3 regions of the Enterobacter cloacae complex sp. HYC003_NIDB genome follow, and region 2 is predicted to be linked to each of the others. Evidence: predicted binding sites of a transcription regulator. Region 2 holds the regulator's gene; each other region holds the start of a gene.
What was found. Region 2 encodes CRP, which controls carbon source genes, mostly activating them, when cyclic AMP is high. Its sites were predicted from a motif close to ATGTGANNNNNNTCACAT; they were not measured.

Region 1 (10,351 bases), 170 kb from region 2:
CTCCAGCAGGGCTTCCAGAAGCCTGCTCAGGCCGTTAACCGTGACGTTGTGATCGGCGAAACCATCACCGTTGGCGAACTGGCTAACAAGATGGCGGTGAAAGGCTCTCAGGTCATCAAAGCGATGATGAAACTGGGCGCAATGGCCACCATCAACCAGGTCATCGACCAGGAAACCGCACAGCTGGTTGCCGAAGAGATGGGCCACAAAGTTATCCTGCGTCGTGAAAACGAGCTGGAAGAAGCAGTCATGAGCGACCGTGATACGGGCGCAGCGGCTGAACCGCGCGCACCGGTTGTGACCATCATGGGTCACGTTGACCACGGTAAAACCTCTCTGCTTGACTACATTCGTTCTACTAAGGTTGCCTCCGGCGAAGCGGGTGGTATTACCCAGCACATCGGTGCTTACCACGTAGAAACCGAAAACGGCATGATCACCTTCCTGGATACCCCAGGCCACGCAGCGTTTACCTCAATGCGTGCTCGTGGTGCTCAGGCAACGGATATCGTTGTTCTGGTTGTTGCTGCCGACGATGGCGTGATGCCACAGACCATTGAAGCTATCCAGCACGCGAAAGCGGCGCAGGTGCCTCTGGTTGTCGCAGTTAACAAAATCGATAAGCCAGAAGCCGATATGGATCGCGTGAAGAACGAACTGTCCCAGTACGGCGTTATGCCGGAAGAGTGGGGCGGTGAAGCGCAGTTCATCCCTGTATCTGCAAAAGCAGGTACCGGTATCGACGACCTGCTGAACGCTATCCTGCTTCAGGCTGAAGTTCTGGAGCTGAAAGCGGTTCGTAAAGGTATGGCGAGCGGCGCGGTAATCGAATCCTTCCTGGATAAAGGTCGTGGTCCGGTTGCAACCGTTCTGGTTCGCGAAGGTACTCTGCACAAGGGCGACATCGTTCTGTGTGGTTTCGAATACGGTCGCGTTCGTGCGATGCGTAACGAACTGGGTCAGGAAGTGCTGGAAGCGGGTCCGTCCATTCCAGTGGAAATTCTCGGCCTGTCCGGTGTTCCGGCTGCCGGTGACGAAGTCACCGTGGTACGTGACGAGAAGAAAGCGCGTGAAGTCGCTCTGTATCGTCAGGGTAAATTCCGTGAAGTGAAGCTGGCTCGTCAGCAGAAATCTAAACTCGAGAACATGTTCGCCAACATGACCGAAGGCGAAGTTCACGAAGTGAACATCGTTCTGAAAGCGGACGTTCAGGGTTCTGTGGAAGCGATCTCCGACTCCTTGCTGAAACTGTCTACCGACGAAGTGAAAGTGAAGATCATCGGTTCTGGCGTAGGTGGTATCACCGAAACCGACGCAACCCTGGCAGCAGCGTCTAACGCGATCCTGGTTGGCTTCAACGTTCGTGCTGACGCATCTGCGCGTAAAGTGATTGATGCTGAAAGCCTGGATCTGCGTTACTACTCCGTCATCTATAACCTGATTGACGAAGTGAAAGCAGCGATGAGCGGCATGCTGTCTCCTGAGCTGAAACAGCAGATCATCGGTCTGGCTGAAGTACGTGACGTGTTCAAATCACCGAAATTCGGTGCGATCGCGGGCTGTATGGTTACCGAAGGGACCATCAAGCGTCACAACCCAATCCGCGTACTGCGTGACAACGTGGTTATCTACGAAGGTGAGCTGGAATCCCTGCGCCGCTTCAAAGATGACGTTAACGAAGTCCGTAACGGCATGGAATGTGGTATCGGCGTGAAGAACTACAACGACGTTCGCGTTGGCGATATGATCGAAGTGTTCGAGATCATCGAAATTCAGCGTACCATCGCGTAATCTTCGTCAACTGAAGAGTAATTAGCGTAGGCCGGGTAAGCGAAGCGCCACCCGGCAGTAATTTTAAAAAGGGGCTTAAGCCCCTTTTTTGTCTGGAGAATTTATTATGGCGAAAGAATTTGGTCGCCCACAGCGCGTCGCGCAGGAGATGCAGAAAGAGATCGCTCTCATTCTGCAACGTGAAATCAAAGATCCACGCGTGGGTATGATGACCACCGTGTCTGGCGTGGAAATGTCCCGCGACCTGGCGTACGCCAAAGTGTTTGTTACTTTCCTGAATGACCAGGATGAAGACGCCGTGAAGAACGGCATTAAAGCGTTGCAGGAAGCCTCTGGTTTCATCCGCTCTCTGCTTGGCAAAGCAATGCGCCTGCGTATCGTGCCAGAGCTGACCTTCTTCTACGACAACTCGCTGGTTGAAGGTATGCGTATGTCCAACCTGGTGACCAGCGTGGTGAAACATGACGATGAGCGTCGTGTTAACCCGGCGGACGACAGCAAGGAGGACTGATGAGTCGTCCTCGTCGTCGCGGTCGTGACGTGCATGGCGTGCTGTTGCTGGATAAACCACAGGGCGCATCCAGCAACGACGTGCTGCAAAAAGTGAAGCGTATTTATAACGCCAACCGTGCAGGGCACACTGGCGCGCTGGATCCGCTGGCAACCGGCATGCTGCCGATCTGCCTGGGGGAAGCGACAAAGTTTTCCCAGTACCTGCTGGATTCGGATAAGCGCTACCGCGTGATTGCCAAACTGGGCCAGCGCACGGATACCTCCGATGCAGATGGCCTGGTGGTGGAAGAGCGCCCGGTGACCTTCAGCGCGGAGCAACTTGATGCGGCGCTGGACAGCTTCCGTGGTGATACGCTACAGGTGCCGTCGATGTATTCGGCGCTGAAATATCAGGGCAAAAAGCTCTACGAATATGCGCGTCAGGGCATTGAGGTTCCGCGTGAAGCTCGTCCGATTACCGTGTATGAGTTGCTGTTCATTCGCCACGAAGGTGATGAACTCGAGCTGGAAGTACACTGTTCGAAAGGGACCTATATCCGCACCATCATTGATGACCTCGGTGAAAAGCTGGGCTGCGGCGCGCATGTGATTTATCTGCGTCGTCTGGCGGTCAGCAAATATCCGGTCGAACGCATGGTGACGCTTGAGCATCTGCACGCCCTGGTTGAGCAGGCGCAAGCGCAGGGCGTTGCGCCTGCCGATCTGCTGGACCCGCTGCTGATGCCAATGGACAGTCCGGCAGTGGACTTCCCGGTTGTTAATCTTCCTTTAACATCGTCCGTTTACTTTAAGAACGGAAACCCGGTTCGCACATCGGGGGCGCCGCTTGAGGGCCTGGTACGCGTGACGGAAGGTGACGAAGGGAAATTCATCGGTATGGGCGAAATGGACGGCGAAGGGCGTGTGGCGCCGCGTCGTCTGGTCGTCGAATATCCGGTCGAAGCGTGACGGTGATAACGCCTCACCTTGCGATAAGCAGGGGAGACGAGTAGAATATCGCCGCTTAACGCCTGGTAAATTGTTTAACAATCTGCGGGGCGTACATGGGATAGCTGAATTAGAGATCGGCATCCTTACATTCTTTATACTTTGGAGTTTGAAAATGTCTCTAAGCGTTGAAGCTAAAGCTAAAATCGTTTCTGAGTTTGGTCGTGGTACTAACGACAGCGGTTCTACCGAAGTTCAGGTTGCACTGCTGACTGCACAGATTAACCACCTGCAAGGTCACTTTGCAGAGCACAAAAAAGATCACCACAGCCGTCGTGGTCTGCTGCGTATGGTTTCTCAGCGTCGTAAACTGCTCGACTACCTGAAGCGTAAAGATGTTGCACGCTACACCGCGCTGATCGAGCGTCTGGGCCTGCGTCGCTAATTCTTGCGAGTTTCAGAAAAGGGGGCCTGATGGCCCCTTTTTTCAACCAGACGGCAGCAATTCAATGGAAACTATTGTATTGTTGCTATAAATGATCTTCATTGCAGAGGTTCGCGCGGCTAATGAGAGGCTTCACCCATGGGGGTGTCGGTTGTCATTAGTCGCGAGGATGCGAAGAAGGTCGGGTTAAATCGTCAGCACACCTGAGGTGTGCTTTCAAACATTTAAGAAAGGACAGAATTTTGCTGAATCCGATCGTTCGTAAATTCCAGTATGGTCAGCATACCGTCACGCTGGAAACCGGCATGATGGCGCGTCAGGCTACTGCTGCCGTTATGGTAAGCATGGATGACACCGCTGTATTCGTTACCGTAGTTGGCCAGAAAAAAGCTAAACCAGGTCAGGACTTCTTCCCTCTGACCGTTAACTACCAGGAGCGTACCTACGCTGCCGGTAAAATCCCGGGTGGCTTCTTCCGTCGTGAAGGCCGTCCAAGCGAAGGCGAAACCCTGATCGCGCGTCTGATTGACCGCCCGGTTCGTCCGCTGTTCCCGGAAGGCTTCGTAAACGAAGTTCAGGTTATTGCGACCGTTGTTTCCGTTAACCCACAGGTTAACCCGGACATCGTTGCTATGATCGGCGCATCTGCGGCCCTGTCACTGTCTGGTATTCCATTCAATGGCCCAATCGGTTCCGCGCGCGTTGGCTACATCAACGACCAGTACGTACTGAACCCAACTCAGGAAGAGCTGAAAGAGAGTAAGCTGGACCTGGTTGTTGCCGGTACTGAAGCAGCGGTTCTGATGGTTGAATCCGAAGCTGAACTGCTGAGCGAAGATCAGATGCTGGGCGCTGTGGTATTTGGCCACGAGCAGCAGCAGATCGTTATCCAGAACATCAACGACCTGGTGAAAGAAGCCGGTAAACCACGTTGGGACTGGCAGCCAGAAGCGGTGAACGACGCGCTGAACGCACGCGTTGCTGCACTGGCAGAATCTCGTCTGAGCGACGCATACCGCATCACCGACAAACAGGAGCGCTATGCTCAGGTTGATGTGATCAAATCTGAAGTGACCGCGACCCTGGTTGCCGAAGACGAAACGCTGGACGCTAACGAGATTGGCGAAATCCTGCACGCCATCGAGAAAAACGTTGTTCGTAGCCGCGTCCTGGCAGGCGAGCCGCGTATCGATGGTCGTGAAAAAGACATGATCCGTGGTCTGGACGTGCGTACTGGCGTACTGCCACGTACTCACGGTTCTGCGCTGTTCACCCGTGGTGAAACGCAGGCGCTGGTAACCGCGACCCTGGGTACCGCACGTGACGCACAGATCATCGACGAACTGATGGGCGAGCGTACTGACAGCTTCCTGTTCCACTACAACTTCCCTCCGTACTCTGTGGGCGAAACCGGTATGGTTGGCTCACCGAAGCGTCGTGAAATTGGTCACGGTCGTCTGGCGAAGCGCGGCGTGCTGGCAGTGATGCCAGAAGCAGACAAATTCCCGTACACCGTACGTGTGGTGTCTGAAATCACCGAATCCAACGGTTCCTCTTCTATGGCTTCCGTGTGTGGTGCCTCTCTGGCGCTGATGGATGCAGGCGTGCCAATTAAAGCCGCCGTTGCGGGTATCGCAATGGGTCTGGTGAAAGAGGGCGACAACTACGTTGTTCTGTCTGACATTCTGGGCGACGAAGACCACCTGGGCGATATGGACTTCAAAGTAGCGGGTTCCCGTGACGGTATCTCTGCCTTGCAGATGGATATCAAAATTGAAGGTATCACCAAAGAGATCATGCAGGTTGCTCTGAACCAGGCTAAAGGTGCGCGTCTGCACATCCTGGGCGTGATGGAACAGGCGATTAATGCGCCGCGTGGCGACATTTCTCAGTTCGCTCCACGTATCCACACCATCAAGATCAATCCAGACAAGATCAAAGATGTTATCGGTAAGGGCGGTTCTGTTATCCGTGCACTGACCGAAGAAACGGGCACCACCATCGAAATCGAAGATGACGGTACTGTGAAAATCGCAGCAACCGACGGCGAGAAAGCGAAATACGCTATCCGTCGTATCGAAGAGATCACGGCAGAAATCGAAGTGGGCCGTATCTACAATGGTAAAGTGACCCGTATCGTTGACTTTGGCGCATTCGTTGCCATCGGTGGCGGTAAAGAAGGTCTGGTACACATCTCTCAGATCGCTGACAAGCGCGTTGAGAAAGTGACCGATTACCTGCAAATGGGTCAGGAAGTACCGGTGAAAGTTCTGGAAGTTGACCGCCAGGGCCGTATCCGTCTGAGCATTAAAGAAGCAACCGAGCAGTCTCAGCCTGCTGCGGCACCGGAAGCCCCGGCTGCTGAACAGCAAGGCGAGTAAGGTTGCCATTTGCCCTCCGCGCAGGCGGAGGGCTTATTATCAGGCAGGACGCCTTGTTAAGCCGCCGGGGGACAGGACGTTCATCAATAGTTGTCTTCGGGAGTGGGAAATGAAGCCTTTTTTGCGCTGGTGTTTCGTTGCGACAGCTTTAACGCTGGCAGGATGCAGCAACTCTGCCTGGCGTAAGAGCGAAGTCCTCGCAGTGCCATTGCAACCGACTTTGCAGCAGGAAGTCATTCTGGCACGCATGGAACAAATACTTGCCAGTCGGGCTTTAACCGATGACGAACGCGCACAGCTTTTATATGAGCGCGGAGTGTTGTATGATAGTCTCGGTCTGAGGGCACTGGCGCGAAATGATTTTTCACAAGCGCTGGCGATTCGACCTGATATGCCTGAAGTATTCAATTACTTAGGCATTTATTTAACGCAGGCAGGCAATTTTGATGCTGCCTATGAAGCGTTTGATTCTGTACTTGAGCTTGATCCAACTTACAACTACGCGCACTTGAATCGCGGTATCGCATTGTATTACGGCGGTCGTGATAAGTTAGCGCAAGATGATCTGCTGGCGTTTTATCAAGACGATCCTAATGATCCTTTCCGCAGCCTGTGGCTTTACATCGTTGAGCAGAAGCTCGATGAGAAGCAGGCCAAAGAAGCACTGAAACAGCGCTTCGATAAATCGGACAAGGAACAGTGGGGATGGAACATTGTCGAGTTCTACCTGGGCAACATTAGCGAAGCAACGCTGATGGAACGCCTCAAGGCGGACGCAACGGATAACACCTCGCTCGCTGAGCATCTCAGTGAAACCAACTTCTATTTAGGTAAGTACTACCTAAGTCTGGGGGATATGGACAGCGCTACGGCACTGTTCAAATTAGCGGTTGCTAACAACGTACATAACTTCGTTGAGCACCGTTATGCATTGTTGGAATTATCGCTCTTGGGCCAGGAGCAAGACGACCTGGCAGAATCGGACCAGCAATAGCTGACGACATAAACATCAGCCCGTAATCTTTTGATTGCCATCACCTTCACTGGTGAGGGCGTTGTTGTTCGTCAATACACCTAATTTGAGCCGGTTCACACTTTTCAATGAAAATTGCTAATCATTTTCACGATGAGCTAAGTAGACTGGCCGCCATTAATATCGAGGCACTTGTACTACATGGCTGAATTCGAAACCACTTTTGCAGATCTGGGCCTGAAGGCTCCTATCCTTGAAGCCCTTAACGATCTGGGTTACGAAAAACCATCTCCGATCCAGGCTGAGTGTATCCCACACCTGCTTTCTGGTCGTGACGTGCTGGGCATGGCCCAGACTGGTAGCGGTAAAACCGCAGCATTCTCGCTGCCGCTGCTGAACAACATTGATCCGGACCTGCGCGCGCCGCAGATCCTCGTCCTGGCTCCAACCCGTGAACTGGCTGTTCAGGTTGCTGAAGCCATGACGGAATTCTCTAAACATATGCGCGGCGTAAACGTGGTAGCCCTGTACGGCGGCCAGCGTTATGACGTGCAGTTACGCGCCCTGCGCCAGGGTCCACAGATTGTTGTCGGTACGCCGGGCCGTCTGCTGGATCACCTGAAGCGCGGTACCCTGGACCTCTCTAAACTGAGCGGCCTGGTACTGGACGAAGCCGATGAAATGCTGCGTATGGGCTTCATCGAAGACGTAGAAACCATCATGGCGCAGATCCCGGAAGGTCATCAGACCGCTCTGTTCTCTGCAACCATGCCAGAAGCGATCCGTCGCATTACCCGCCGCTTCATGAAAGAGCCGCAGGAAGTGCGTATTCAGTCCAGCGTGACCACTCGCCCGGACATCAGCCAGAGCTACTGGTCTGTATACGGCATGCGCAAAAACGAAGCGCTGGTGCGTTTCCTGGAAGCGGAAGATTTTGATGCGGCGATTATTTTCGTTCGTACCAAAAACGCGACCCTGGAAGTGGCTGAAGCCCTGGAGCGTAGCGGCTACAACAGCGCAGCGCTGAACGGCGACATGAACCAGGCCCTGCGTGAGCAGACTCTGGAGCGTCTGAAAGACGGTCGTCTGGATATCCTGATTGCAACCGACGTGGCAGCACGTGGCCTGGACGTTGAGCGTATCAGCCTGGTTGTAAACTACGATATCCCAATGGACTCCGAGTCTTACGTTCACCGTATCGGCCGTACCGGTCGTGCGGGTCGTGCAGGCCGTGCGCTGCTGTTCGTTGAGAACCGCGAGCGTCGTCTGCTGCGTAACATTGAACGCACCATGAAGCTGACCATTCCAGAAGCCGAGCTGCCAAACGCAGAACTGCTGGGCAAACGCCGTCTGGAAAAATTCGCCGCGAAAGTACAGCAGCAGCTGGAAAGCAGCGATCTGGATCAGTACCGTGCGCTGCTGTCCCAGATCCAGCCTGTCGCTGAAGGCGAAGAGCTGGACATGGAAACCCTGGCCGCAGCACTGCTGAAAATGGCGCAGGGCGAACGTAGCCTGATCGTGCCACCTGATGCGCCGATGCGTCCTAAGCGTGAGTTCCGTGACCGTGACGATCGTTTCGAACGTCGTGGCGACCGTAACGACCGTGGTCCACGCGGTGACCGTCCAGAGCGTGGTGGTGAAGACCGTCCACGTCGCGAGCGTCGTGACGCTGGCGAAATGGAACTGTATCGCATTGAAGTGGGCCGTGATGATGGTGTTGAAGTTCGTCACATCGTTGGCGCGATCGCTAACGAAGGCGATATCAGCAGCCGTTACATCGGTAACATCAAGCTGTTCGGTTCCCACTCCACCATCGAGCTGCCAAAAGGCATGCCGGGCGAAGTACTGCAACACTTTACTCGCACCCGTATCCTGAACAAGCCGATGAACATGCAGCTGCTGGGCGATGCACAGCCACGTCCTGACCGTGGCGGCGAACGTCGTGGCGGTGGTCGCGGTTTCGGTGGCGAGCGTCGTGAAGGCGGTCGCAGCGAAGGACGCGGTGGTGAAGGCCGTCGTTTCTCCGGTGAGCGCCGCGAAAACCGTGGTCCACGCCGTGAAGAAGGCGCCAGCCGTCGTCGTTTCGGTGACGCGTAAGCCTTTCGCTTCTAACGTAAAGTAAAATATACAGCCCCGATAGTTGCTATCGGGGCTTTTTTTATTCCTTTTGTACTCTTGTACTGGTACAGTGCAACACACTAAAATGCAGAACCACATTTTTCACTGGAGATAAGGCCGCATGGCAACACTAACCACCACCCAAACGTCACCTTCGCTGCTTGGCGGCGTGGTGATCATCGGCGGAACCATCATTGGTGCCGGGATGTTTTCCCTGCCTGTGGTCATGTCCGGTGCGTGGTTCTTCTGGTCGCTGGCGGCGCTGGTTTTCACCTGGTTCTGCATGCTCCATTCCGGGCTGATGATCCTTGAAGCAAACCTGAACTACCGCATTGGCTCCAGCTTCGACACCATCACCCGGGATCTGTTGGGCAAAGGCTGGAACCTGGTGAACGGGCTGTCCATCGCGTTTGTACTCTATATCCTGACCTACGCGTACATTTCAGCGAGCGGGTCGATTCTGCATCACACCTTCTCAGAGATGTCGCTGAACGTTCCGGCGCGTCTGGCGGGTCTCTGCTTCGCGCTGGGCGTGGCGTTTATCGTCTGGATGAGCACCAAAGCGGTCAGCCGCATGACGGCGATCGTGCTGGGCGCAAAGGTCATCACCTTCTTTCTGACCTTCGGCAGCCTGCTGGGGCACGTCACGCCGGCCACGCTGTTTAACGTTGCGGAAGTGAACACCTCCTACACGCCGTACCTGCTGATGACGCTGCCATTCTGTCTGGCGTCGTTCGGCTACCACGGCAACGTACCGAGCCTGATGAAATACTACGGCAAGGATCCGCGCACCATCGTGAAATGCCTGGTTTACGGCACGTTGCTGGCGCTGGGGCTGTATGTGATCTGGCTGCTGGGGACGATGGGTAACATCCCGCGTCCGGAATTTATCGGCATTGCGCAGAAGGGCGGTAACATTGATGTGCTGGTACAGGCGCTGAGCGGCGTGCTGAACAGCCGCAGTCTGGATCTGCTTCTGGTGGTCTTCTCGAACTTTGCGGTGGCGAGCTCATTCCTCGGCGTGACGCTGGGCCTGTTTGACTACCTGGCGGATCTGTTTGGTTTTGATGACTCTGCTATGGGGCGCTTCAAAACCGCGCTGTTGACCTTCCTGCCGCCGATTGTGGGCGGCCTGCTGTGGCCGAACGGTTTCCTGTACGCCATCGGCTATGCGGGACTGGCGGCCACCATCTGGGCGGCGAT
Region 2 (10,351 bases):
GCAGCTGCGTTTTCAGCGGCACGATTTCCATCAGCCAGGCATTAAGGAAAATAGAGATCAGGATCCCCGCGTTCAGGAAGGTGAAGGTGTTACTCATGCTGGAAACGGGCAGCTGGAAGTAGTCTGCGATATTTCCCATCACCATCCCGGTGACGATCACCAACGCGCCGGTCAGGGCGTAAGAGAAGAAGCTGATCCATGTGAGCTTGATGCGATTGCTGTTAGTCATGTCTGGCCTGTTAAAAGTAAAGAAAAACGCAATGACTGCGTTTGAGCGGGCAGATTTTAGTCGCGAAAGTGATCTAATTAAATCTTTTCAGAAAATTTTGAGCACAATTGCAGGTTTTAACGTGATGCAGATCACATTACGTTGTGGGGTGAACAATCGTTTGCGCGGTAATAATTGTTTCAATTTGGTAAAATTAGGTAAAAGACTGGTCTGGGTTCATACTGCTCTTTAGAATCAAGCCATTCGCTTTTTATACTGCGCTTTGTTAAGGAATTCTCATGCTCAAATCAACACTGGCGGCTGTCGCAGCTGTGTTTGCTCTTTCTGCCGTTTCCCCTGCTGCGCTGGCAGCCAAAGGAGACCCCCACGTCCTGCTGACTACCTCTGCGGGGAATATTGAGCTGGAGCTGGATAGCCAGAAAGCCCCTGTTTCGGTGAAAAACTTCCTCGACTACGTGAACAGTGGTTTTTATAACAACACCACGTTCCACCGCGTGATCCCGGGCTTTATGATTCAGGGTGGCGGTTTTAACGAGCAGATGCAGCAGAAACAGCCCAACCCGCCCATCAAAAATGAAGCAGACAACGGCCTGCTGAACAAGCGCGGCACCATCTCCATGGCGCGTACGGCGGACAAAGACAGCGCCACCAGCCAGTTCTTCCTCAACGTGGCTGATAACGCCTTCCTGGACCACGGTCAGCGCGACTTTGGCTACGCGGTGTTTGGCAAAGTGGTGAAAGGCATGGACGTTGCGGATAAGATCTCTCAGGTTCAGACTCACGATGTCGGTCCATACCAGAATGTGCCGTCTAAGCCAGTCGTCATTCTCTCCGCGAAAGTGCTACCGTAATCGTTCCCCCACACGGGCACATCTTGCCCGTGTCTTTCCACCCTCCCTGCGAAAGCGCGTTTTGCTGCTTATACTTGTGGCAAACGGACTATTCAGGGAGGCGTAGTGAAAAAACTCACCGACAAGCAAAAATCCCGTCTCTGGGAGCAACAACGTAAGGTCAATTTTCAGGCCAGCTGCCTCCTTGAAAAAGGTAAGGGTCCCGCTGAACCCGATATCGAGACGCTGGAACTGGGGCCTTCCGCACCGGGTTTACCCCATCTGTGTCTTATTCACCGCCATTTATTCCGCAACGAAATGAAAGGCGCGGGCGAGCTGCGCACCGCCGATATTTCTAAGGGCGACATTCCTTTTTGCCATTTCGAGTACATCGAGAAAGTGGGTAATGAGCTGATGGCTTCGCTGGAAAGTGATAAATATCTGGTGGGCCTTCAGAAAGAAGAGCTTACAGACAGAATCAGTCATTACTACTGTGAAATCAACATGCTACATCCGTTTATGAGCGGTAATGGCGTGGCCCAGCGGATCTTCTTTGAACAACTGGCTATTCATGCGGGCTATGTGCTGAACTGGCAGGGGATCGACCCGAACGACTGGGCAGCCGCCAATCAGAGCGGGGCAATGGGGGATTTGACAGCCCTGAACGCCATCTTTGCCAAAGTTGTGAGCGAAGCGCGGGAATCTGCGTAAAATAGGGCGGCCATTTTTTCAGGAGCCGCCATGATTCTGCTGATTGATAACTACGATTCCTTTACCTGGAACCTTTACCAGTATTTTTGTGAGCTGGGGGCAGAGGTGGTTGTCCGCCGTAACGATGAGATCGCGCTGGCTGACATTGACGCGCTGGCACCCCAGAAAATCGTGATTTCGCCGGGGCCGTGTACCCCTTCGGAGTCCGGTATCTCGCTGGAGGCGATCCGCCATTATGCGGGCAAACTGCCGATTCTGGGCGTCTGCCTGGGTCATCAGGCCATTGCGCAGGTCTTTGGCGCCTCCATTGTCCGTGCCGCGAAAGTCATGCACGGCAAAACCTCTCCGGTCACGCACACCGGTACCGGCGTATTTCTGGGGCTAAACAATCCGTTAACCGTGACGCGCTACCATTCTCTGATCATTGATCCGCCGACCCTGCCGGCCTGCTTTGAGGTCACCGCCTGGAGCGAGACGCAGGAGATCATGGGCATTCGTCACCGTGAGTACGATCTGGAAGGCGTGCAGTTCCACCCGGAAAGCATTCTCAGCGAACAGGGGCACGCGCTGCTGGCCAATTTCCTTAATCGCTGAATATCTGTTGCCTTGTTGTGATTTTTTATGCATATTTTGTGATTATATTTTCACAATCAATGTGACATAAAAATGGATGGTCATGACATGGCAACTGAACAACCAGCAATTACCCGCGCGACATTCGATGAAGTGATCCTGCCGATTTATGCACCGGCTGAGTTTATCCCGGTGAAAGGGAGAGGCAGCCGCGTCTGGGATCAGCAGGGCAACGAGTATGTTGATTTCGCAGGCGGTATTGCGGTGACGGCGCTGGGCCATTGCCATCCTGCGCTGGTGGACGCGCTGAAAACGCAGGGCGAAACGCTGTGGCACACGAGCAACGTGTTCACCAACGAACCGGCGCTGCGTCTGGGGCGTAAGATCATCGATGCCACCTTCGCCGAACGCGTGCTGTTTATGAACTCCGGCACCGAAGCCAACGAAACCGCCTTTAAGCTGGCGCGCTACTACGCAACCACGCGTCATAGCCCGTACAAAACCAAAATCATCGCCTTCCATAACGCCTTCCACGGACGCTCCTTCTTTACCGTTTCCGTTGGCGGCCAGCCGAAGTATTCCGACGGCTTTGGTCCGAAACCTGCGGATATCATCCACGTGCCGTTTAACGATCTCCACGCCGTTAAAGCGGTGATGGACGATCACACCTGTGCCGTGGTGGTCGAGCCCATTCAGGGGGAAGGCGGCGTCACGGCGGCCACCCCGGAATTTCTGCAAGGGCTGCGCGAGCTGTGCGACGAGCACCAGGCGCTGCTGGTGTTTGATGAAGTGCAGTGTGGGATGGGGCGTACCGGAGACCTGTTTGCTTATATGCACTACGGCGTAACGCCGGATATTCTGACCAGCGCGAAAGCGCTCGGCGGCGGTTTCCCGGTCAGTGCGGTGCTCACCACCCAGGATATCGCTTCCGCATTTCATGTGGGCTCACACGGCTCCACCTACGGCGGTAATCCGCTGGCGTGCGCCGTGGCGGGTGCGGCGTTCGACATCATTAATACGCCGGACGTCCTGAATGGCGTGAATGCGAAACGCGACCTGTTTGTGAAACATCTCCAGCAGATTGACCAACAGTTTGATGTCTTCAGCGACATCCGCGGGATGGGGCTGCTGATCGGCGCCGAACTGAAGCCGCAGTACAAAGGCCGCGCGCGCGATTTCCTGCACGCCGCCGCGCACGAAGGCGTCATGGTGCTCAACGCCGGGCCGGACGTGATGCGCTTTGCGCCATCGCTGGTGGTGGAAGACAAAGACATCGAAGACGGATTAACCCGTTTTGCCGCGGCGGTCGCGAAGATCGTCAGCGGCTAATACGCGGTTCGTTTTAACCGGCGCGTTAACCAAATCCCGTGATGCGGGCGCTGACGCCATGCCACCGACGAAATGGTGTGCATGGTGTTCAGGTGCCCGAGAACGCGCTGTAAATGCTGCTCAAGGGTGCTCATCGGCCCGTGGGTCAGCGTCTCCGGCGCTTCCAGAATGTTCGAATCCCCTGACTCGCCCGGCGCGTCATACTCCAGACGCTGCTGACAGCGCTGCAACGCAATTTCACACGACTGCAAATAGCGCTGCGCCAGATCCGTCGTCAGCATCGTGTGCTCCCGCGCCAGCGTCGTCATGGCATTGATGTGCTCGACGATAAACTGGCTGTGCGTGACCCACAGCTTCATGTCAGCCAGATAGTGCGCGTTAAAGCCCGGCTCCTGCATGGCCTGGTTAAGGGAGTTGAACAGGGCGTTATGCGCCTGGTTGACCTTCATGCGCTCGTAGGCCAGCGGAGAGGGCTGCGGGTCATCGCTCAGAATAAGACGAATGGCCTGCTGGTCAGCTTCGAGCGCGTCGTGGGCGTTCTGCCTGAGCAGCCCGCTTTGCCACTGCGGCCACAGCCAGACCATGCCGCCAAAGGCGATCAGGCAGCCAATTAGCGTATCGACCAGCCGGGCAATAATAAACTGTTCCCCGTTAAGCGTGAGCAGTTGCAGGGTATACACCGCCGTCACCGTAAAGCCCACCATCGCCCAGCCGTAGTTTTTGCGGATGATCAGGTAGCTCACCAGCGTGATTGCCAGCATACCGGCCAGGGTATAGCCTTCCGGCACGTGGAAGTGCAGCGTCACGCCCGCGATAATCAGCCCCGCCATCGTACCGCCCGCCCGATGCAGAATGCGCACCCGCGTGGCGCCATAGCCGTTCTGGGTGACAAACAGCACGGTCATTAAGATCCAGTAGGGTTTCGGCAGGTGCAGGGCCATTCCCATCAGGCTGGCGATGCTCAGCATCACACTGATCCGCGCGGCATTGCGCAGGGCGGAAGATTTCAGTGATAGATAGCTTTTGAGCGCGGGCAGCAGCGGCAGCCGTTTTTGCTTATCGGCCATCAGGTCCCGGGCATAAAGCGGGCGCTGGGTGCGTAACACCCGGGCGATGCGGCTGAAATGCCAGGCAGCAAATTGCCCGACCGGGTTATCCGCGTGCTGACGCGCAATCTTTTCCAGCGCGCCGAGCTGTTTGTCCATGTTAAAGCGCGTCGGGTAGCGGTGATAGAGGATATCGTCAGCCAGCACCCGCAGGCGGGCCGCGACGGTCTGCGCGTTCCAGCGGATCACCGCTTCCGCATGGCTGCGCTCCACCAGCTTTTGCACCTCTTCCGGATTATGAAGGCTGACGGAGATATGCTCCTGCAAATCCAGCCCGACCTGGAAGGTTCGCAGCAGCCGCTTGTATTCATGATTTTTGTTGGCGGCAAGCATGTGCAACTGCTGATAGCACTGGCTGATCAGATCCACCACTTTTTGCTGGCGCGCCAGCAGCGGCGGCAGGGATTTTTCCGGGTCGGTATGTTGAGTGAGCAGGGTGTATTTTGCTTCGCAGTATTCAGCAAGCTGCACGTAGAGCAGGCTCAGGGATTCGCGCAGCGGCTGTTCCCGCCACAGCCAGAACCAGAACCAGTTAAACAGCCCGTACCACAGCGTGCCGAGGGCGTAGATCAGCAATGGCTCCCACACCGGCATATTGCCCGCAAGGCTTAAGGTGAAGATGGCGGCAATCAGCGACGCGGGAAGCAGCCGGGCGTGCAGCGAGCTGATTTCGGCGGTGACGCCGAGCGTCATCGCCAGCACGGTCAGGATCAACGGCAGAGGAATGTCGCGGGCCAGTAAGAGTTGTACGGCAAGGCTACAGCCGGCAAACAGGCTGCCGCCAATAATCAGACGTTTAAAAAAGCGTTTATGCGGTGTATCCAGACCGGCAATGTTGCAGCAGGCGGGCACGAGGGAAAACAGCAGGCCTTGCTGAAGATGTCCGAGGATCAGGCCCACGGCCACGGGAAGACACAACACCAGCGTTTGTCGTAGTGCGTAGTTAACTTCCGGGTGATAGATCAGCCTGCGCCACATGAGGAGTAGAGACAAAAACGGCGTGCCACCCTGCGGCGGCACGCCGTTTGACCGAAATTAACGGGTTCCGTAGACCACGATAGTTTTACCGTGGGCAGAGATCAGGTTCTGGTCTTCCAGCATCTTCAGGATACGGCCCACTGTTTCACGGGAGCAGCCGACGATCTGACCGATTTCCTGACGGGTAATTTTAATTTGCATACCGTCAGGGTGGGTCATGGCGTCTGGCTGTTTCGCCAGGTTCAACAGCGTCTGCGCGATACGACCGGTCACGTCCAGGAAGGCGAGGTTACCCACCTTCTCAGAGGTCACTTGCAGACGGCGTGCCATCTGGGAAGAAAGACGCATCAGGATGTCAGGGTTGACCTGAATCAGCTGACGGAATTTCTTGTAAGAAATTTCAGCCACTTCACATGCTGTTTTTGCACGAACCCAGGCGCTACGTTCCTGGCCTTCTTCAAACAGGCCCAGTTCACCGATAAAATCGCCCTGGTTCAGATAAGAAAGGATCATCTCTTTCCCTTCTTCATCTTTGATCAGCACGGCCACCGAGCCTTTAACGATGTAATACAACGTTTCCGCTTTTTCACCCTGGTGAATCAGCGTGCTCTTTGATGGGTACTTATGAATGTGGCAATGAGACAAGAACCATTCGAGAGTCGGGTCTGTTTGCGGTTTGCCAAGCACCATGCGCTGTTATCCTCTGTTATAAGCTGTCACCAGAGTCATAAGATGCATCCGGACTCTGGGGTTGCAATCGAATTCTTACCCATACCTGGGAAGTCGGCTGTCGTAACGTTTCGCAGCCAGTAAAGTTTGATGTCCTCTGCATACATGTGTAACGTCAATGTATTACTGTAGCATCCAGAGTGTTTTAGCATAGCTTTCGCCGCGTGTCTCCTGGTGTCTCGCTTCAGCATGACGCAGGTCGCCTTCCGTTGCGAGAAATGTAACGTACACGTAATCTGTCATAAAAAATGCAACGTTGGAGTGAGTGAATATGCAAGCGCGTGTGAAATGGGTTGAAGGGTTAACGTTCCTGGGCGAGTCTGCTTCCGGGCACCAGGTTTTGATGGATGGCAACTCCGGCGATAAAGCGCCAAGCCCGATGGAAATGGTGCTGATGGCGGCGGGCGGATGCAGCGCGATCGACGTGGTGTCGATCCTGCAAAAAGGCCGTCATGACGTGACCGATTGTGAAGTGAAGCTGACGTCAGAACGTCGCGAAGAGGCGCCACGCCTGTTTACGCATATTAATCTGCACTTTATCGTCACCGGCAAAGAACTGAAGGATGCGGCGGTCTCGCGTGCGGTTGACCTGTCTGCGGAGAAATACTGCTCTGTGGCGCTAATGCTGGAGAAAGCGGTAAAAATCACCCATTCTTATGAAGTGATCGCGGCTTAATTTTTTGGCGGGTGGCGCTTCGCTGACCCGCCCTACAAAAGCACGCCCGTAGGCCCGGTAAGCGCAGCGCCACCGGGCAAAACAATTCACGCGATCTGCTTTCCTTCCATCAGCCGCTGCACCAGCGGTGTCATGATCAGCTCCATTGCCAGCCCCATTTTTCCGCCCGGTACCACTAACGTATTCATGTGCGAAATAAACGAACCCTGTAGCATCGCCAGCAGCCAGGGGTAATCAATGCCTTCCAGGTTGCGGAAGTGGATCACCACAAAGCTCTCGTCCAGGGAAGGGATGCTTTTTGCAGCGAACGGGTTGGAGGTGTCCACGGTGGGGACGCGCTGGAAGTTAATGTGGGTTCGGGAGAACTGCGGCGTCAGGAAGTTGATGTAATCTTCCATGGAGCGCACCACCGAGTCCATGACCGCCTCTCGCGAATGGCCGCGCTCGCTCATGTCACGCGTCAGCTTCTGGATCCACTCAAGGTTAACAATCGGCACCACCCCCACCAGCAAATCCACGTGGCGCGCCACATCGTGCTGAGGCGTCACCACGCCGCCGTGCAATCCTTCGTAAAACAGCACGTCAGTCGGTTCCGGCAGCGGCTGCCAGGGCGTGAACGTGCCGGGGACCTGGTTCCAGGGCACGGCTTCATCGTAGGTGTGGAGATACTTGCGGGACTGCCCGGTACCGCTTTGCCCGTATTCACGGAAGGTTTGCTCCAGCAGGCCGAAGTCATTCGCCTCCGGGCCGAAGTAGCTGATGTGTTTACCCAGATCGCGCGCCTTGCGGATGGCCATATCCATCTCCGGGCGCGTGTAGCGGTGAAAGCTGTCGCCTTCTACCTCTGCCGCCCGTAAGTTAAGCTGGGCGAAGATCTTGCGGAAGGCGAGGCTGGTGGTAGTGGTTCCCGCCCCACTCGAACCCGTAATGGCAATAACCGGATGTCTGGCAGACATAGCAACTCCCTGACTGGAAAAGTGTAAAGATCAGCCGTGAAACGCGTTGTGTGGCATGATATTGACCGTCTCATGCAGTTCGGACCATACCAGCACCACGTCGCCGCTTTTAAGCTGGCGCTTAACATCGTTGACCTTTTGTTCAAGCGAACGTTCATGTTCACCATAATCGGTGCCTTCGCGCAAGACAAAGCTTTCAATCAGATTATCGAGCGTGTCGGGAGAGAGATCCTGCCAGGGAATAATCATTATTTACCGTCCAGATAAGCCGTTAACCAGTCGGGAATACGCGTCTCAAGCCACATTTTTGGCCGACGCAGCGTGCCGCCGACAAAGCCGACGTGTCCGCCGAATTGGGTGAGCTGATACTCCACGTTGGCCGGCAGATGATCGGGCGCCGGAATCGAGTGGTGATCCATAAACGGATCATCTTTGGCGTGGATAATCAGCGTAGGTTTCGTGATTTGGTTCAGTAAAGGCATGGCGCTGCACTGACGGTAATAGTCAATCGCATCGGCAAAGCCGTGAATTTTCGAGGTGATCAAATCATCAAACTCGCGCAGGCGCTTCACGCGTTTGAGCTGTTGCAGCGTTACAGGCAGCGTATCCGGATAGGCCTTCAGCTTGCGCGCGGCGTTGGCTTTCAGCAGGTTGAGCAGGTAGCGCTGGTACACTCGCGAAAACCCCTTTTCCATATGATAGCTGCACTGCTCCAGCATAAAGGGCGCAGAGACGATCACCGCCGCATCCAGCGGTACGGCGTCGCTCTCCTTCGCCAGCAGGCAGGCCAGCATATTGCCGCCCAGCGAATACCCCACCGCTGCCGTTGGCGCCTCGCCGAAATTGTCTCTTAGCCAGCGCAGGAACCAGGTACCGTCCTCGGTTTCACCCGAGTGATAAATACGTTTCTGACGATTAGGCTCGCCGCTGCATCCGCGAAAATGCATCACTACCCCAAGCCAGCCGCGGGCTTTCGCCGCCTCAATGAGACCGTGTGCGTAAGGGCTGTGCAGGCTGCCTTCCAGACCGTGAAACACCACCAGACGGGGTTTATGTCTGGCCCGATCCGGATCTTCGCTCCAGGCGAGATCCAAAAAGTCGCCATCCGGCAAATCCAGGCGCTGCCAGTGCGGGGTAAACTGTACCTTGCGGCGGATCAGGCGCGGCAGCATGGTTTGCAGGTGAGGGTTAGCCACACCGCGCATGGGCACGAACTCTGCGCTCTCTTCGGCTGCAATGTCGAAGTCTGAGGGAATGATTTGGGTCATAAGGGCGATGCTGATTCTTGTCAGAAATTAACTATACCTTCCGAATTGTACCCCGTTTAGCCCGTTTTTCCGAAACATGAACTGATCCCGATCACAAATATTTACCTTGATTATTACTCTCAGGCTAATGATTTGGCTCTACGCTTAATTGATGCCTTTCTCACCAGAGCGCACACTTTACTCAACGTTAAGCAAATCAGAATGATGTGCTGAATCAGGAGGTTAATAATGTTATCTGGGCAAACACCCACCCGGCAATGGAACACCCGACGCAGTGAGAAAGCGCGTCGTCTGGCGTCCGTACCGGTGCAGGGCAAGGTACTGCCAACCGGCGATCTTGTCGCCATGCTGGAAAAACTGATCGCACCAGGCGACAAAGTCGTTCTGGAAGGCAACAACCAGAAGCAGGCGGATTTCCTTTCCCGTTCACTGGCGGAAGTGAACCCGCAAATCGTGCACGATCTGCATATGATCATGCCGAGCGTGGGCCGCAGCGAACATCTGGACATCTTTGAGAAAGGCATCGCCCGCAAGCTGGACTTCTCCTTCTCCGGTACGCAAAGCCTGCGAATCTCCCAACTGCTGGAGGATGGTCAGCTCGAAATCGGGGCGATTCACACCTACATCGAACTCTACTCACGTTTATACGTCGACCTATCGCCAAACGTGGCGCTGATTGCCGGTTTTAAAGCGGACCGCAAAGGCAACCTCTATACCGGGGCGAGTACCGAAGATACTCCGGCGCTGGTGGAAGCCGCCGCGTTCCATGACGGCATCGTCATCGCGCAGGTGAACGAGCTGGTGGACGACGAGTGCGACCTGCCGCGTGTGGATATTCCGGGCTCGTGGATTGATTTTGTGGTGGTTGCCGATAAGCCGTTCTTTATCGAACCGCTCTTCACCCGCGACCCGCGCCTGATCAAACAGGAACATATCCTGATGGCGATGATGGCGATTAAAGGCATC
Region 3 (10,351 bases), 1.2 Mb from region 2:
TGGGTTTTGGCTTTACGGTGATGTACCTCAGCGCAGCCGTGGCCTTCGTGGTATGCGGCGCAATGGTCTGGTTCTTTCTGCCCTCCATGCGCAAAGAGCCGAAAGTGGCGACCGGTACGCTGGAAGCTCCGCGACGTAACCGGCGCGACGCGCTGCTGTTATTCATTATCTGTACGCTAATGTGGGGAACCAACAGCCTCTATATCATTAATATGCCGCTGTTTATTATTGATGAGTTGCATCTGCCGGAGAAGCTGGCCGGGATCATGATGGGAACCGCCGCGGGGCTTGAGATCCCCACCATGCTGATTGCGGGCTATTACGCGAAGCGCTTCGGCAAGCGCTTTTTGATGCGCGTCGCCGCCGTAGCCGGGCTGCTGTTTTATGTCGGTATGCTGACGGTTCATACGCCAGCCCTGCTTCTTGCTTTACAGCTGCTGAACGCCATTTACATCGGTATCCTGGCCGGTATCGGCATGCTCTACTTCCAGGATCTGATGCCGGGTCAGGCAGGCTCTGCCACCACCCTTTATACTAATACCACCCGCGTGGGCTGGATTATTGCAGGCTCACTGGCGGGCGTTGTGGCTGAAATCTGGAACTATCATACGGTGTTCTGGATTGCGCTGGTGATGTGCGTCCTGACGCTGAGCTGCCTGACGCGAATCAAAGACGTTTAAGGCGCGGTGAGCGCTTCCAGCTCAAGCAGATAAGTGATGGCCTGCTGGCGCGTACTGCCGCACATTTCGGCGGTTGGCTGGAGCCCGGAGCACACCTTCGGGCGCAGGGGCGAGCCAAAGATCATGCACAGGTTAGTGTCAGAGAGCTGAACGCAGCGGGTATTGGCAGGCTTGCCCTCCGGCATGCCTGGAATGGGGCTTGAGATGGACGGTGCGGTACAGCACGCGCCACAGTCGGAACGACAATCCATACATGCTCTCTGTTGGTGGCAGATGCCCGCGCAGTCGGGCATTGCGCGCACAGTAACACCTTTTATGTATTGATAGCAAAACCCACGAATTCCGCTTGCCTGAAAGGCCGCGCGCGAGTAATTTGGCGCGATATTTTTTACCTCCCGTAAACAGGATTACTGCAATGCCAAGAGCGAACGAAATTAAGAAAGGTATGGTACTGAATTACAACGGCAAACTGCTGATTGTGAAAGATATCGATATTCAGGCACCCAGCGCCCGTGGCGCAGCAACGCTGTACAAAATGCGTTTCTCCGATGTCCGCACCGGCCTGAAAGTGGAAGAACGTTTTAAAGGCGACGATATCGTCGATACCGTGACCCTCACCCGTCGCTACGTTGATTTCTCCTACATCGACGGCAACGAATACGTGTTCATGGATAAAGAAGATTACACCCCGTATATCTTCACCAAAGATCAGATCGAAGAAGAGCTGCTTTTTATTCCTGAAGGTGGGATGCCGGACATGCAGGTGCTGACCTGGGATGGCGTGCTGCTGGCGCTGGAGCTGCCTCAGACCGTTGATCTGGAAATCGTTGAAACGGCGCCGGGCATCAAAGGCGCGTCTGCAAGTGCGCGTAACAAACCGGCTACCCTGACTACCGGTCTGGTCGTACAGGTGCCAGAATACCTGTCAGCGGGCGAGAAAATCCGTATCCATATCGAAGAAAAACGCTATATGGGTCGTGCTGACTGATTGCGGCGTTTGCCGGGTGGCGGCTGCGCCTTACCCGGCCTACAAAAACACAAAAACCGGCCTCAGAGCCGGTTTTTCGTAGGCCCGGTAAGCGTAGCGCCACCGGGCGATCAGGCTTAAAGAAGTTCAGGATACTTCGTCATTTTCAGCGCCAGCTCGATACCGCGCACTTCCGCCATCCCTTTCAGACGGCCAATCGCCGAATACCCTGGATTCGTTTTCTTGCGCAGATCGTCCAGCATCTGGTGCCCGTGATCCGGACGGAACGGGATTGGACGCACATCCCCCGCCTGCTTACGACGTACCTCTTCAGAGAGAATGGCATCCACCACCGCAACCATGTTCACGTCGCCGCCAAGATGGGCTGCTTCGTGGAAGGTTTTCGGGTTCTCTTCACGGCAGGTTGCACGCAGGTGGGTGAAATGAATGCGATCGCCGAAGGTTTCGATCATCCGCACCAGATCGTTATCCGCCCGCACGCCATACGAGCCCGTACACATGGTAAAGCCGTTGTAGATGCTGTCCACCGTCTCTTTCAGCCACTGCATATCTTCAATCGTAGACACGATACGCGGCAGGCCGAGGATAGGGCGCGGTGGATCGTCAGGATGAACCGCCAGCCGCACGCCGACTTCTTCTGCCACCGGCACAATAGCGCGCAGGAAGTGCGCCATGTTTTCACGCAGCTGGTTTTTATCGATATCGCCATATTCCGCCAGGCGCGCGCGGAACTGATCGAGGGTATAACCCTCTTCCGCCCCCGGCAGGCCCGCGATGATATTGCGAACCAGCTTCTCAATGTCCGCTTCACCGGCGGCATTGAACCACGCCAGCGCCTGCTGCTGCTCTTCGGCGGTGTAGTCTGCTTCCGCCCCCGGACGCTTCAGAATGTGCAGTTCGAAAGCCGCAAAAGCGATTTGATCGAAACGCAGCGCCTTCGAACCATCGGCCATTTCATATTCCAGGTCGGTACGCGTCCAGTCCAGGATCGGCATAAAGTTGTAGCAGACGGTATCAATACCACAGGCTGCCAGGTTACGAATGCTCTGCTGATAATTCGCAATCCAGATATCACACTCACCGGAGTGGGTTTTGATATCTTCGTGAACCGGAATACTTTCCACAACAGACCAGGTTAACCCCTTCTCTGCCAGCTGAGCCTGACGCTTTTGGATTTCCTCCACCGGCCACACCTGACCGTTCGGAATATGATGCAGCGCCGTGACCACACCCGTTGCGCCAGCCTGACGCACATCATCAAGAGAAACCGGATCGTTCGGCCCGTACCAACGCCAGGTTTGTTCCATTGCCCCACCCTCTCAAGTTGTTATACCAATATGTGTTACCTCAATGACGACTACCATACATTTTTAATCGAAGTGGTCAATACAGCACGCGGCATTGATTGATCAAACTCACATAACAGGGATATTTACGGCTTACCAATTTAATTTGTTGTCATATAACTTTACACTGGCATTGTTAATTAATGGTTAATCAGGTGTGTATTACATGAAGACTATTGCCTCCACCGCGCTTCCTGCTCATGTCCAGCAGCCCCGCTACGATCGCGAGCAGTTACGCTCCCGCATCGTCCATTTCGGTTTTGGCGCGTTCCACCGGGCGCATCAGGCGTTGTTAACAAACCGGGTACTGAATGCCAAAGGAGGCGACTGGGGAATTTGTGAGATTAGCCTCTTTAGCGGCGATGTCCTTATGGGCCAGCTCCGGGCGCAGGATCATCTGTTTACCGTGCTGGAGAAAGGTGCCGAAGGCAATCAGCCCATTATTATCGGTGCGGTAAAAGAGTGCCTGAACGCCAAACTCGACTCGCTGGCAGCCATTATTGAGAAATTCTGCGAACCGCAGGTGGCAATTGTCTCCCTCACCATTACCGAAAAAGGCTACTGTATCGATCCGGCGACGGGAAAACTGGATATGCGGAACAGCCGCATCCTGCACGATCTCGAGCACCCGTCTGAGCCGCATTCCGCGCCGGGTATTCTGGTTGAAGCCCTTCATCGCCGCCGCGAGCGGGGCCTGCCGGCGTTTACCGTGCTCTCCTGCGACAATATTCCCGACAACGGCCATGTGGTGAAAAATGCCGTTCTCGGCATGGCCGGAAAGCGTTCCGCAGAGCTGGCCGCATGGATCGAGGCGCACGTGAGCTTCCCTGGTACCATGGTCGACCGAATCGTGCCCGCCGCCACCGACGCCTCACTCGCGGAAATCACCCAGGAACTTGGCGTTGAGGATCCCTGCGCCATCAGCTGTGAACCGTTCATTCAGTGGGTAGTGGAAGATAACTTTGTCGCCGGGCGTCCGGAGTGGGAGGTGGCAGGCGTACAGATGGTTGAGGATGTCCTGCCCTGGGAGCAGATGAAGCTGCGGATGCTGAACGGCAGCCACTCCTTCCTCGCGTATCTGGGCTACCTTGCCGGCTACGCGCACATAAATGAATGTATGCAGGACGACAGTTTCCGCGAGGCTGCCCGCAGGCTGATGCTGAATGAGCAGGCCCCTACGCTGCGCATCACCAACGTTGATCTGACAGCCTATGCTGACAGCCTGCTTGACCGCTTCGCCAACCCGGCCCTACAGCATCGTACATGGCAAATCGCCATGGACGGCAGCCAGAAGCTGCCTCAGCGCATGCTGGAGGGGATCCGCATGCATCTTGAGCGTAACACCGCCTGGCCATTACTGGCGCTGGGGGTGGTGGGCTGGATGCGCTACGTCAGCGGTACGGACGAACAGGGCAACGCCATTGACGTACGCGATCCGCTGAGCGACAAGTTTCAGGCCATTGTCGCTACCAGCAGCGACGCAGAACGCGTTAGCGCCCTGCTGACGCTAAATGAAATCTTTGGCGACGACCTGCCGCAAAACCCTGTCTTTGTCGAGGCAATCACCAGCGCGTACCAGCGCCTCGTCCGGCTCGGCGCGCGCCAGGCCGTTATCGAAACGTTAAAAATTTAGCGATTATTGCGTTTAAGGCGAACGGTTTTATGCTCCGTTCGCCCTCCCTCTTCTCAATGCCCGATTTTTTCGTCAGGATGATAGATAGTTGTTACTACATCACAATTATTTATCGGAGCGCACGTGACCAAAACCAACCTGATCACCGGTTTTCTCGGCAGCGGTAAAACTACGTCCATTCTGCATTTGCTGGCCAATAAAGACCCGGCGGAAAAGTGGGCCGTGCTGGTCAACGAATTTGGCGAAGTGGGGATCGACGGCGCGTTGCTCGCCGACAGCGGCGCGATGGTGAAAGAGATCCCGGGCGGGTGTATGTGCTGCGTGAATGGTCTGCCGATGCAGGTCGGGCTGAATACGCTGCTGCGTCAGGGCAAGCCGGACCGTCTGCTGATTGAGCCCACCGGGCTGGGGCATCCTAAGCAAATCCTTGATTTACTGACCGCCCCGGTATACGAGCCGTGGCTTGAGCTGCGTGCGACGCTTTGCCTGCTCGACCCCCGCCAGCTGCTGGATGAAAAAGCGATCAATAATGACAATTTCCGCGACCAGCTCGCCTCGGCAGATATTATCGTGGCGAATAAATCCGATCGCGCGACGGCTGAGAGTCAGGCCGCGTTCCAGTCCTGGTGGCAGCAGGCTGGCGGTGGACGTCAGTATGTGCAGACGACCCAGGGCAACATTGATGGCGCCCTGCTCGACCTTCCCCGCCTCAACCAGACGCAACTGCCTGCCAGCGCTGAGCATTCGCATAGCCACGGCGCGAAGCAAGGCCTGGCTGCACTGAGCCTGCCGGAGCATCAGCGCTGGCGTCGCAACCTGAACAGCGGCCAGGGGCATCAGGCCTGCGGGTGGATCTTCGATGCCGATACGGTTTTCGACACCATTGGTATACTGGAATGGGCGAGACTCGCGCCGGTTGAGCGGGTAAAAGGGATCATGCGCACTCCGGATGGTCTGGTGCGCATTAACCGTCAGGGCGAGGATTTCTTTATTGAAACCCAGAACGTCGCGCCACCCGACAGCCGGATAGAGTTAATTAGTGCGGTTAATACCGACTGGAATGCCCTCCAGTCAAGCCTGTTGAAGCTTCGTTTAAGTTTGGGCGGCTAACGTTGCCCCTGATTTCACACATTGCTGAAGACTATGACGACTCGACTTCCTGCTATTTTATTGCTCAACGCTGCCGGCCTGGCGATCTTTTTCTCCTGGTATATCCCGGCGGATCACGGTTTCTGGTTCCCGCTGGATTCCGGGCTGTTCCACTTCTTTAACCAGGCGCTGGCGAAGAGTGAAGCCTTCCTGTGGCTGGTGGCGATCACCAACAACCGCGCGTTTGACGGCTGTTCGCTGCTGGCAATGGGCTGTCTGATGCTCTCCTTCTGGCTGAAGGAAGACAAAACGGGTCGTCGCCGTATTCTGATTATCGGCCTGGTGATGCTGCTGACGGCCGTGATTATTAACCAGCTGGCGCAGCATCTGATGCCGGTTAAACGCGCCAGTCCTTCGCTCTTTTTCCCGAATATTAACCGCGTCAGCGAGCTGCTTCATATTCCAACCAAAGATGCCTCGAAGGACAGTTTCCCGGGCGACCACGGTATGATGCTGCTGATTTTTGCAGGCTTCATGCTGCGCTATTTTGGTAAAAAAGCCTTCACCATCGCCCTGGTTATTGTGGTGGTATTTGCATTCCCGCGGGTGATGATTGGCGCTCACTGGCTGACAGATATCGCCGTAGGCTCCCTCACGGCGGTGTTAATTGGTTTACCGTGGGTGCTGATGACCCCACTCAGCGATCGCATAATAGGCATTTTTGATCGCTATCTTCCTGGCAAATTTAAACAAGCTGGAAACAAATAAATAACGAAAATTAACACCATTCATCAGGGATCGTTTTCGATCCCTGCGTCACTTCTTTTCGGCGTCATTCAACGCTGTCATCACCCCGTCATACAATTCGTGATAAAAATGAAGCAATTGCAGGGATTACCGATATGAATGGCGGCATTTTGAGCAATTCCGCGCTGTAACTTTGTGTATCACATTTTCTTATAAAAAAACGGACTTTTTTGCTCGCAATACCCCGTGCAATCGGTTAACCTCGAACTCGTTTTGCCCCACTGAGATAATTATTATCATGGTGAATAATTTTGTGCGTTGAGCCACAGTTTTCACCATAAAGAATTGTCTCATTGTGAACAGATTATTAGTCTCGTCACGGTTGGCATTTTTATAACGATATTTTCGTTAAGGACTTCAAGGGAAAACAAACAAAATGGTCAAATCTCAACCAATCTTGAGATATATCTTGCGGGGGATCCCGGCGATTGCAGTGGCGGTTCTGCTTTCGGCATGTAGTACGACGAACACCGCGAAGAATATGCATCCTGAGACGCGTGTTGTGGGAATGGAAGATTCCTCTTCACTGCAAGCCTCTCAGGATGAATTTGAAAATATGGTACGTAATCTCGACGTTAAGTCGCGTATTATGGATCAGTATGCTGACTGGAAAGGCGTGCGTTACCGTCTGGGCGGCAGCACCAAGAAAGGCATCGATTGTTCCGCATTCGTACAGCGTACGTTCCGTGAACAGTTTGGGTTAGACCTTCCGCGTTCTACTTATGAACAGCAGGAAATGGGCAAATCCATTTCGCGCACTAAACTGCGCACGGGCGATTTAGTCCTGTTCAGAGCGGGTTCAACCGGTCGACACGTTGGCATCTATATCGGTAACGATCAGTTTGTCCATGCTTCCACCAGCAGTGGTGTGACGATTTCCAGCATGAACGAACCTTACTGGAAGAAGCGCTACAACGAAGCTCGCCGCGTTCTGAGCCGTAGTTAATATTGCTGTCGTATCGTTGGTTATCCCTTGGCTGGCGATACGATAAAAAAAGCACTGCTCCGGCAGTGTTTTTTTTTGCCCGTTACACTGATAACTATCCAGCGGCATTTCAGGAATCACGACATCTATGTTTACCCGCTACTTCTCCAGCAACCGCAAGATTCTGTTTCTCAGTTTCCTTACGGGGTTATTCACTGCCCTGCTCCTGGGAGCATTACAGTTTTACTGGAGTTATCACAAGCGAGACGTCAGATTCGATACCCTTATTACCGATTTAAGCGTCTACATGGAGAGCTATTTCGATGAGCTCAAAATGTCGATTGATACGCTCCAGCCACTCACGCTGAACAGCTGCGAGGAAGTGAGTGCCGCCCTGACCTCCCGGGCGGCCTTTAGCATCAACGTGCGCGCCTTTTTGCTGGTCAGGGATAAAAACGCCTACTGCTCTTCCGCCACCGGCCCGATGAATGTCCCTCTGGAAGCGCTTATTCCTGAACTGCACATCAATAAACAGGTTGATATGGCGCTCCTGCCGGGCACTCCTATGCTGCCGGACAAGCCCGCGATTGCCATCTGGTATCGCAACCCACTGGTGAAGGACGGCGGTGTATTTACCTCCGTTAATCTTAACCTGACTCCTTATCTCCTCTACACCTCAAGACAGGATGAGTTTGCCGGTATTTCCATCATTATTGGCGATTATGCGTTATCAACCCATTCCGGAACGCTGGTCCCTGCACGTGATTTGCCTGATATCCCGGTCCGTACCGCCACGCTGAAAAATGTGCCTCTGACCATCCATGTTTATGCGGAAGCCTGGACGACCGATGATGTGCTGTACGCCCTGTTTTTCGGCCTGGTCTGCGGTATCGCGGCGGGCCTGTTGAATTTCTATATTCTTACTATCCGTCTTAATCCGGGGAAAGAGATCCTAACGGCCATCAAACGCGACCAGTTTTACGTGGTCTATCAACCCGTCGTGGATGCGCAGTCGCTCAAAATGACCGGGCTGGAAGTCCTGATGCGCTGGAAGCATCCGGTGATGGGAGAAATTCCACCGGATGCCTTTATTAATTTCGCTGAAGCGCAGAAGCTGATTGTCCCGCTGACGCTGCATCTTTTTGACCTGATTATCCGCGATGCCCCTGTCCTGCAAACGGTGCTCCCGCCTGGGGCCAAGTTTGGGATCAACATCGCGCCCGGGCATCTGCATGCGGAAAGCTTTAAAGAGGATATGCGCGCGTTTGCCGCCGCCCTTCCACCCGATCACTTCCAGATTGTGCTGGAAATAACCGAGCGCGATATGATCAACCACCGCGAGGCTAATCAGCTGTTCGAATGGCTGCACGAAGAAGGTTTTGAAATTGCCATCGATGATTTTGGCACCGGCCACAGCGCGCTGATCTATCTGGAACGCTTCACGATGGATTACCTGAAAATTGACCGTGGCTTCGTGAATGCCATCGGGACTGAAACCGTCACCTCGCCAGTGCTTGACGCGGTGCTGACGCTGGCAGAACGCCTGAATATGTTAACCGTTGCCGAGGGTGTTGAAACGCCGGAGCAGGCGGCGTGGCTGCGCGAGCATGGCGTGAACTATCTTCAGGGCTACTGGATCGGCCGCCCAATGCCGCTGGAGCAGTTCAGGACGTGGCAACCCGACATCACGCTCGGGGAATAATTTCACAATCACGGCGCTGTCCCTTATTATTCTGTTCAACCGAGCCTGCCTGTGAACAAAGGGATCCGCCGCACTATGATTATGCGCGTTGTGTTGACGCTATTGGCGCTGGTGAGCCTGTCGAGCCAGGCGCAGACCATCAAAGAGAGCACGGCCTTTGCCGTCATTGGCGAGCCGAAGTACGCGGTTAACTTTAACCACTACGATTACGTTAACCCCGCCGCCCCGAAAGGCGGAAACGTGACGCTTTCCGCCACGGGAACGTTTGACAACTTTAACCGCTTTGCCCTGCGCGGCGTGGCGGCAGCGCGTACCGAATCCCTCTATGACACGCTGTTCGTCACCTCCGACGACGAGCCCGGCAGCTATTATCCCCTGGTCGCCGAGAACGTGCGATACGCCGATGATTTCAGCTGGGCAGAAATCGCGATTAATCCGCGGGCGCGTTTTCACGACGGTACGCCGGTTAGCGCCCGTGACGTGGCATTCACCTTTCATAAATTTATGACCGAAGGCGTGCCGCAGTTTCGTCTGGTGTACAAGGGCACCACGGTGAAAGCCATCGCCCCGCTGACCGTGCGAATCGAACTCCCTGAGCCGAACAAAGAGAATATGCTGAGCCTGTTCTCCCTGCCCGTCATGCCCGAATCCTTCTGGAAAAATCATAAGCTGAGCGATCCTCTCTCTACCCCGCCGCTGGCCGGAGGGCCGTATCGCATTACCGACTGGCGAATGGGCCAGTACGTGATCTATTCCCGGGTGAAAGATTACTGGGCAGCCACGCTGCCGGTAAACCGGGGCCGCTGGAACTTCGATACAATCCGCTACGACTACTACCTGGATGATAACGTGGCCTTCGAGGCATTTAAGGCGGGCGCGTTTGATTTACGTGTCGAGAACAGCGCCAAAAATTGGGCGACCCGCTATATCGGAAATAATTTCGCGAAAGGCTATATCGTTAAAGACGAACACAAAAACGAATCCGCGCAGGACACGCGCTGGCTGGCGTTTAATATTCAGCGCCCGGTTTTTTCCGATCGTCGGGTGCGTGAAGCCATTACCCTGGCGTTTGATTTCGAATGGATGAACAAAGCGCTGTTTTACGGAGCCTACAGCCGGGCGAACAGCTATTTCCAGAATACTGAATATGCCGCCCGTGATTATCCCCACGCGGACGAGCT

Region 1: yrbN (protein YrbN) is a predicted target of CRP. The motif match lies at 7,135-7,152, and genes of this name have one in related genera.
Region 3: O1722_RS07595 (mannitol dehydrogenase family protein) is a predicted target of CRP. The motif match lies at 3,072-3,089, and genes of this name have one in related genera.

Annotation. Positions count from the first base shown of each region.
Region 1 covers NZ_CP114220.1:574,833-585,183, forward strand. The annotation lists gene infB (translation initiation factor IF-2) at 1-1,791, shown strand, start outside; gene rbfA (30S ribosome-binding factor RbfA) at 1,898-2,302, shown strand; gene truB (tRNA pseudouridine(55) synthase TruB) at 2,302-3,252, shown strand; gene rpsO (30S ribosomal protein S15) at 3,407-3,676, shown strand; gene pnp (polyribonucleotide nucleotidyltransferase) at 3,919-6,057, shown strand; gene nlpI (lipoprotein NlpI) at 6,167-7,051, shown strand; gene yrbN (protein YrbN) at 7,159-7,239, shown strand; gene O1722_RS02780 (DEAD/DEAH family ATP-dependent RNA helicase) at 7,232-9,127, shown strand; gene mtr (tryptophan permease) at 9,270-10,351, shown strand, end outside.
Region 2 covers NZ_CP114220.1:400,112-410,462, forward strand. The annotation lists gene tsgA (MFS transporter TsgA) at 1-229, opposite strand, end outside; gene ppiA (peptidylprolyl isomerase A) at 508-1,080, shown strand; gene O1722_RS01795 (putative adenosine monophosphate-protein transferase Fic) at 1,186-1,770, shown strand; gene pabA (aminodeoxychorismate synthase component 2) at 1,801-2,364, shown strand; gene argD (bifunctional acetylornithine/succinyldiaminopimelate transaminase) at 2,452-3,672, shown strand; gene O1722_RS01810 (YccS/YhfK family putative transporter) at 3,669-5,756, opposite strand; gene crp (cAMP-activated global transcriptional regulator CRP) at 5,814-6,446, opposite strand; gene O1722_RS01820 (OsmC family protein) at 6,757-7,161, shown strand; gene O1722_RS01825 (phosphoribulokinase) at 7,248-8,117, opposite strand; gene O1722_RS01830 (YheU family protein) at 8,148-8,366, opposite strand; gene O1722_RS01835 (hydrolase) at 8,366-9,385, opposite strand; gene mdcA (malonate decarboxylase subunit alpha) at 9,614-10,351, shown strand, end outside.
Region 3 covers NZ_CP114220.1:1,599,447-1,609,797, reverse strand. The annotation lists gene setB (sugar efflux transporter SetB) at 1-680, shown strand, start outside; gene O1722_RS07610 (YkgJ family cysteine cluster protein) at 677-931, opposite strand; gene yeiP (elongation factor P-like protein YeiP) at 1,096-1,668, shown strand; gene uxuA (mannonate dehydratase) at 1,785-2,975, opposite strand; gene O1722_RS07595 (mannitol dehydrogenase family protein) at 3,181-4,647, shown strand; gene O1722_RS07590 (CobW family GTP-binding protein) at 4,771-5,757, shown strand; gene O1722_RS07585 (phosphatase PAP2 family protein) at 5,791-6,504, shown strand; gene mepS (bifunctional murein DD-endopeptidase/murein LD-carboxypeptidase) at 6,920-7,489, shown strand; gene O1722_RS07575 (cyclic di-GMP phosphodiesterase) at 7,617-9,170, shown strand; gene O1722_RS07570 (extracellular solute-binding protein) at 9,246-10,351, shown strand, end outside.